DNA from 2 places in the Lysinibacillus sp. JNUCC-52 genome. Region 1 is predicted to be linked to the other one. Evidence: riboswitches for the same ligand, from Rfam matches in the RefSeq annotation. Region 1 holds a riboswitch; the other holds the start of a gene.
The links. Region 1 has a riboswitch for cobalamin ahead of JNUCC52_RS16220 (FecCD family ABC transporter permease). Riboswitches for the same ligand answer to the same signal wherever they lie in the genome.
Positions count from the first base shown of each region.

Region 2: it holds a riboswitch for cobalamin, as region 1 does, so the genes downstream of both, JNUCC52_RS11130 (ABC transporter substrate-binding protein) here and JNUCC52_RS16220 (FecCD family ABC transporter permease) in region 1, are expected to answer to the same signal.

Region 1 covers NZ_CP065546.1:3,272,078-3,275,723, forward strand. The annotation lists gene JNUCC52_RS16210 (response regulator transcription factor) at 1-582, shown strand, start outside; gene JNUCC52_RS16215 (YdhK family protein) at 634-1,197, opposite strand; cobalamin riboswitch at 1,375-1,570, shown strand; gene JNUCC52_RS16220 (FecCD family ABC transporter permease) at 1,718-2,764, shown strand; gene JNUCC52_RS16225 (heme ABC transporter ATP-binding protein) at 2,770-3,552, shown strand.
Region 2 covers NZ_CP065546.1:2,227,272-2,230,917, forward strand. The annotation lists gene JNUCC52_RS11120 (adenosylcobinamide amidohydrolase) at 1-163, opposite strand, end outside; gene JNUCC52_RS11125 (FecCD family ABC transporter permease) at 160-1,161, opposite strand; gene JNUCC52_RS11130 (ABC transporter substrate-binding protein) at 1,158-2,126, opposite strand; cobalamin riboswitch at 2,334-2,518, opposite strand; gene JNUCC52_RS11135 (acyl-CoA dehydrogenase family protein) at 2,787-3,646, opposite strand, start outside.

The DNA of each region.
Region 1 (3,646 bases):
GCTTTAGACTATTTAGAAGAGCATCATGTAGATTTAGTACTGTTAGATATTATGATGCCTGATATAGACGGTTGGCAAGCATGTCAGGAAATAAGGAAGTTTTGGGATGTGCCGATCATTATGCTAACAGCAAAAGCGGAACAGGTTGATATTATAAGAGGCTTAAATATGGGGGCAGACGACTACATGTTAAAGCCTTTCGATGAGGAGGAGTTATTAGCACGTATACATGCAGTTTTAAGAAGAACAAAAACAGAAGAAACAGTAGTTGTTTTTGAAGGGCTACGATTAAATAAAGAATCCGTTGAATTGTCTTTTCACCAAGAGGATATTCTTTTAACGCCAAAAGAATTTGCCATGATAGCGTTATTTCTTGAATATCAAAATAAAGTTTTTTCAAGAGAACATTTAATTAATACTGTCTGGGGATATAATGTAACAATTGAAGATCGAACAATTGATTCACATGTGCGTAATTTACGGGATAAACTACGGAAAAGTGGCTTTCCTGTAGATGATTATTTACAGACAGTATGGGGAATCGGCTATAAATGGCATAAGCTAGCTGACAAAAAATATTAGACAAATAATTAGCAACAACCTCTGAAGGAATAACCGTCAGAGGTTGATTTTTTATTTGGACGCTAGTTCGTCTTCTGTAACCCATTTATGATTTTTCATTTCTTCCCCTGTAGTTGTTGAAGGGTAATCAATCATATAAACGGTTGTTTGGACTGCTTCATCAATGTGAACAGTGGCATTTTCCATGCCTTTCATATGCGATGCAGTTGTTTTAACTTCTGTGCCTGGAGCCAACGGGGCATCACCAGGATCTATTAATTCCTCATGTATAACCCATTTATGATTTTCTATTTTCTTTCCTCCAGTAGTCGGTTCATAGGAAACAATATAGGCTGTTGTATCATATGCCCCAACAATCGTTGCCTCTGCTCCTTCCATCCCAGACATATGTCCTTCCGTAATAACAGCAGTAGTGCCTACTGGAAATTTAGGATTTTCAGCAGTTTTTAAAGTAGAAGGAACATCACCAGAGCTTGAATGATCCATCTCTTCGCCATGATCCATTACTTCACTATTAGCAGGTTGTGACTCGACTGTATCCTTAGAGCAAGCTGAAAGTATTAGTAAAGTGATTGCCGCCATGAAACCGAGAAATAAATTTCTTTTGAATATCATATGAATTTCCTCCTTACTATTTATTGTTTTTAATGTAACAAGTAAATGTGCAGAAATTATGGATAAGGTTTTCTACGAAAATTTATATGTATGAAGTTGAAAAGAGGAAAGATTGATTCCTAGATGAAAGAAGCTATAGACTAGCATAATTATGTATGATAGAATCGTCATAATTTTAAAATTTCAGATACTATTGGTGTGACACTTGTTAATGAGTGCCACTTAAAAGGGAAGTCGGTGTAAGTCCGACGCTGTCCCGCAACTGTAACGAGGAGTTCTATGATGTAGTAGCCACTGTGCTTTAAGGAATGGGAAGGCAATCATAGTTACGTAGAATCGAAGCCAGGAGACCTGCCAATTAGTTTTACCTGTAATGCCCACGAGGATGCAAGCAATTACGGACAATTGATGGATACTTCTCCAACTTTGTTTAACCTAGGGTATTTCTATGCATTATTGCGTAGAATACCCTTTTTTATTGCTTCGTATTTATCATGATTGATAAGGAGTTAATAAACAAATGAACAAAAAATTTATGTACTTTTCATTGATCCTTCTTTTAGTGCTGATAGCTTCTATGACAGCTGCTATTATGATTGGATCTGTGTCAATTACACCGCTACATGTCTGGAAGGTTATTTTCTCGAAAATTCTAATTTTCCCAAATACGATAGAGCCTGATTGGAGTCGCTCACAGGAGATTATTATATGGCAAATACGTGTCCCACGTGTCATACTTGCCGCCATTGTTGGAGCAGGCTTAGCTATTGCTGGCGCGGCTGTGCAAGCACTTGTCCGTAATTCAATTGCGGATCCTTATATTTTAGGTATTTCTTCAGGAGCGACAGTCGGAGCTACGGCTGTCATTATTTTAGGTGCTTTTTCATTTTTAGGTATCTACGCACTTTCAGTAGCAGCCTTTTTAGGTTCCTTTATAGCGATTGTGTTGGTATTTTTCTTATCACGTGTAGGGGGACGTATTTCTATTTTCCGTTTGCTGTTAGCGGGGATGGCGGTATCATTTATATTGTCTGCAACTTCCAATTTTATGTTAATGATGTCCAAGGAAGAGGGCGGTATAAAAGCCGTTATGTATTGGATGCTAGGAAGTCTTGCAGGCGCAAAATGGAGTAATGTATTCATTCCGGCCATTATATTTTTCATCGTCTTTAGTTTGCTCTGGCTACATTATCGAAATTTAAATTTATTATTACTTGGAGAAGAAGCGGCAGTCACGTTAGGTGTTAATCTTCAACAATTTCGAATTCAACTGATACTACTTGTATCATTACTAACAGGTGTGCTTGTTGCAGTAAGTGGTTCCATCGGGTTTGTCGGTTTAATCATTCCACATATTGTGCGCTTAATTGTAGGATCTAATTATAAATACGTGATCCCTATTAGTGCATTATTAGGAGGTATTTTCTTAGTGTGGGCGGATGCGATTGCGCGAGTATTAATCGCACCAGAGGAAATGCCTATTGGAATCATTACTGCCTTTTGTGGCGGACCGTTTTTCATTTGGCTACTACGCCGTAACAATTATTCATTTGGTGAAGGAGATTAAAGGCTATGACATTAGAGGCGAAGCATGTATCATTCTCCATTCATGATCAGCGCATATTAGATAAAGTAAGCATTCAAATAAAAGAAAAGCAATTTGTCGGTTTAATTGGTCCTAATGGTAGTGGAAAGTCCACACTATTAAAAAATATGTATCGTTTATTAAAGCCTGAAAGTGGAACAGTTTTATTAAATGAGGAAGATATTTTTAAGCAATCAAGTAGAGTGATTGCAAAAAGATTAGCCGTTGTGAGTCAAGAAACACCTGTGTTATTTGATTTTAAAGTGAGAGATTTGGTGAGCATGGGAAGAACGCCACATAAGAAGCTTTTTGAGATGGACGACAAGGAAGACTATAAAATTGTCAAAGAGGCATTGGCGCAAACAGGTATTACCCATTTAGAGACGCGCAGCTTTAGCTCCCTTTCTGGAGGGGAAAAAAAGAGAGTAATGGTCGCTCGTGCATTAGCACAACAGGCGCAAGTGCTTATATTAGACGAGCCAACAAATCACTTAGATATTCAGCATCAATTACAATTAATGGACTTAATTCAAACACTTCATTTAACTGTTGTCGCTGCTTTACATGATTTAAATATGGCAGCTATGTATTGTGATCAGATTTATGTTTTACAACAAGGAAGTATTGTTCATTACGGCACACCAGAGGAAGTATTAACGCCTAAACTATTGCGTGATGTTTTTGGCGTTTACGCCGATATTCAAACACACCCACTGACAGGCAAACCTTATTTAACTTATGTATCAGATCAATTCACGAAAACTACATAAGTGCCAGTCACCGAAACAATTCAGAAGATTTTTGCAATTTAATTTTTGTATAGTTGTGAGATATTCGGGGAACGTTACTTTTGAAAGGATGCGT
Region 2 (3,646 bases), 1.0 Mb from region 1:
CTGTCGCTGGTAATATGCCACTAATTACTTTCAATAATGTTGATTTCCCACTACCATTCGGTCCTAATATACCAAGGACTTTCCCCTTTTCTACCGTAAAACTTACATCCTTGACGATTGGGATGTCCTCATAGCCACCTGATAGATGTTCAACGATAATCATACACGTACCCCCTTGCTTCTACGCTGCTTATAAAAAATATAAGAAAAGACAGGTGCACCAATAAATGCAGTAATAACACCTATCGGTAGCTCACGTGGAATAATGATTGTACGCGCCACTAAATCGCAAATGATAAGTAATGTTGCACCATTTAAAAACGATAGCGGCAGTAAATGACGGTGATCTGAACCCCAAATCATGCGGGTCATATGCGGCACAACTAAACCGACAAAACCAATTGTTCCAGAAACAGCAACTGCCGCCCCAGTAAGCATTGAGCCTCCTACTAAAATTAAATATTTGCTACGCTTTACATTGACCCCTAAATGCTTCGCTCGTTCCTCTCCGTAAAGCAAAACATTTAACTCACGTCTTTGCGTCCACAAAATAACAGAGCCAATGACAACAAATGGGGTAATCATTTGTACATATGGCCATCCACGCATTGACACCGAGCCGAGTAACCAACCTATCACTTGGCGGAGCTCTTCACCTGATAACGCTATCATTAATGAAATAAGCGAGCCTAAAAACGAACTAAATATAACTCCCGTTAAAATTAGTGTCTCCATTTTTAGAGAACGGTCTACTATTCTGGCAAAGCTCATCACAGCTACCATCGTAAGGATTGCCCCGATCATACTGAGCGTTGGCAATACATACAAACCGACGACGGGTAGAGAGATGCCAAAAAACAATGTCATAACAGCGCCAACTGAAGCACCTGAAGATACCCCAAGCGTATATGGGTCTGCTAACGGATTTTTTAACAATCCTTGAAAGGCGGCTCCTGCAATTGCCAATGATGCTCCTACAAGGCCTGCAAGTAATACTCGTGGCAAACGGATTTTCCATAAAATATTGGCAGCAGTTTCATCTGCCGCTTTATTCCAAAGTACTTCTAATGGAATATGAACCGAGCCTATTGATACGCCACACCAGATGCTAACGATAAGTAACGTAATGGCTGTTACATAGGCAAAAGCTGTTTTTCTCACTCGAAAGCCTCAGGATAGATGGCTTTCGCTAACTCTTCAAGCCCATCTGCTAAACGTGGGCCTTGACGACTTGTTATATTTTCATCTACTTGTACAATCGCTTTATTTTTTACAGCTGTAATTGTATCAAAGCCTGCACGTTGTGGAATTTTCGTTAAAATATCGGGCACATAATTATAAGTGACCACGATAACATCTGGATTTTTTGTAATGATTTGTTCCGCATCAATTTTGAACCAGCCATCCGTATCAGCTGCAATATTTTCAGCATGAATCATTTCTAGCATCTCCTGCATAAACGTATCCTTGCCAGGTGTATAAATTTCTGGTTCATCTGACGTTTCTACAAAGACTTTCTTTGGTTGTACATCCTGCAATTTTGCTTCTATTTCCTCAACCTTCACTTTCATATTGGCAATAATTTTTTCTGCCTCTGGTAGCTTACCAGTGGCGCGACCTAATTGCTCAATCGTCGTATATGTCTCATTAAAATCACGAGCGTTTGTTACAACAAATACTTTTACACCCGCTGCTTCCAGCTGATCCTTAGCTCCACCTAAAGAAGCTATACCTGATTCATGCGCAAAAACGATATCTGGCTTTAAAGCTATAATTTGTTCAATATTAAATTCCATACTGCCGACCTTTTCCTTGTCAGCTACCTCTGGTGGATAATCATCATAATCATTTACGCCAACGATTTTATCGTTTAAGCCAAGTCCAAATAAAATTTCTGTGTTACTTGGAATAAGCGAAATGATTCGCTCAGGCGGTGCCTCCAGTACAATTTCTTTGCCAGTAGCATCTGTCATTGTTAGCGGGAATGTTGCTTCCTCAAGCTGATTTGTTCCTTGCTGCTCCTGTTGCTCTGACGCAGTACTGTCGTCTTTCGGTTCTTGTCCACAAGCAACTAAAATGCCCATTGCTAAAAATGCGGATAAACCTAACTTCCAATATTTTTTCATTGTGAAACCTCCTTAGATTGTATGTGCATGTTTCAGCTCTGTTCAGTTGCATGATCGATATTATGTAGGTATTTCATTATTCGAACTCTCACCTTTATTTTCAATTATTATCGTCATTAGCTTTCTAAAACATAAAAAATCCCCTCGTCATCATAACGAGAGGCGGTGCTTGCACAAAAAACCACCATCCTATCCTCGTAGGCTGCAATGTATCGTTCTATAAAGGCAGGTCTCCTGGCTCGTGCTTCAAATGCTTTTTCATGCCTTCCCAAAAAAATTTCAGTGGCATTGATAGAAAAAACTCACACTTACAGTGGCGGGACCGCATCGGAATTACACCGATTTCCCTTTTCACTTTACTTTAGTAAAGAACCTTTATAATATTCAGTTGATTTTATTATACATGAAAATCGAAATAGATAACGATAAAAAAAGAGACCTTAAGTTAGCGTCTCTTTTTTATAATTATTGATTTCCAATGCATGCATGTGCTTTCCGCTTCAAACAATTCCTTTAATTGTTTGCGTGCCTGGCACACCGTAATCTGGATTGCCTGCGTCTTATACTGTGTGCGTTCCCACAGAAGTCTACGTGAATCTTTCTTTGTTCAGCAATTAGAATATTCAGAATTGTTTATGCGCCTGACACACGAACTATTCTCTACACAATATCCGCAAAATATTGAACAGTTTTCATTGGTGCACCGATCTGGCGCAATGCCCATGTATCTTCTAAATAAATATCAGCTAGCTTTTCATACTTGCCGCCAAACTTTGCTGCCCATTCGACTGCCACTACACTTTCGTATAGATGTGCCATTTTTTGGGCTACTCCCTTTGCCTCGTAGGTTTTCGTAGCTTCATCCAACGCGCCAAAAGTTTGCAATGTTGTTTCGATTTTCTTCAGTTGTTCCCTTACGATTTGTACCAATGAACAATTTGTTAACTTCGTCAAGCGCTCCTGCATCACACGAACAAATAATTCGTGGGCCTGAAATTTATCTACTAAGCGAATAAGCTCTAGCGCTAAAATGTTAGCAGTCCCTTCCCACACCGTAAGTACTTGAGCATCTCTAAGTAAACGTGGCGTTACAAAATCCTCGATATAGCCGTTTCCTCCATGCAATTCAATTGCTTCGCTTGCGTAATGCACCGCCTGTTCAGCTGTTTCCTTTTTCATGATGGCGATATTCAAACGATTAAGCATGATGTCCTGCTCACTGCCCTGTCCACTCGTTACCTTGTCATACAACTGAATAAGATCAAAAACAGTAGCCACTTCTACATGGAGCTTGGCCGCATATTTCCCTATTGTATCTTGAATCATTGGAAATTGAATTAAAGGCTGCCCGAACGCATTTCGATTTGATACATAATGCTTCGCCTCTAAATAACCTCGACGCATAATGCCAATAGAAGCTACAGCGTTACAAATTCTAGATAAGTTAAGTGCCTCTAACATATAATAAATTCCTTTATTTTGTTCACCAACGACATACGCTAGTGCACCATCAAATTCCA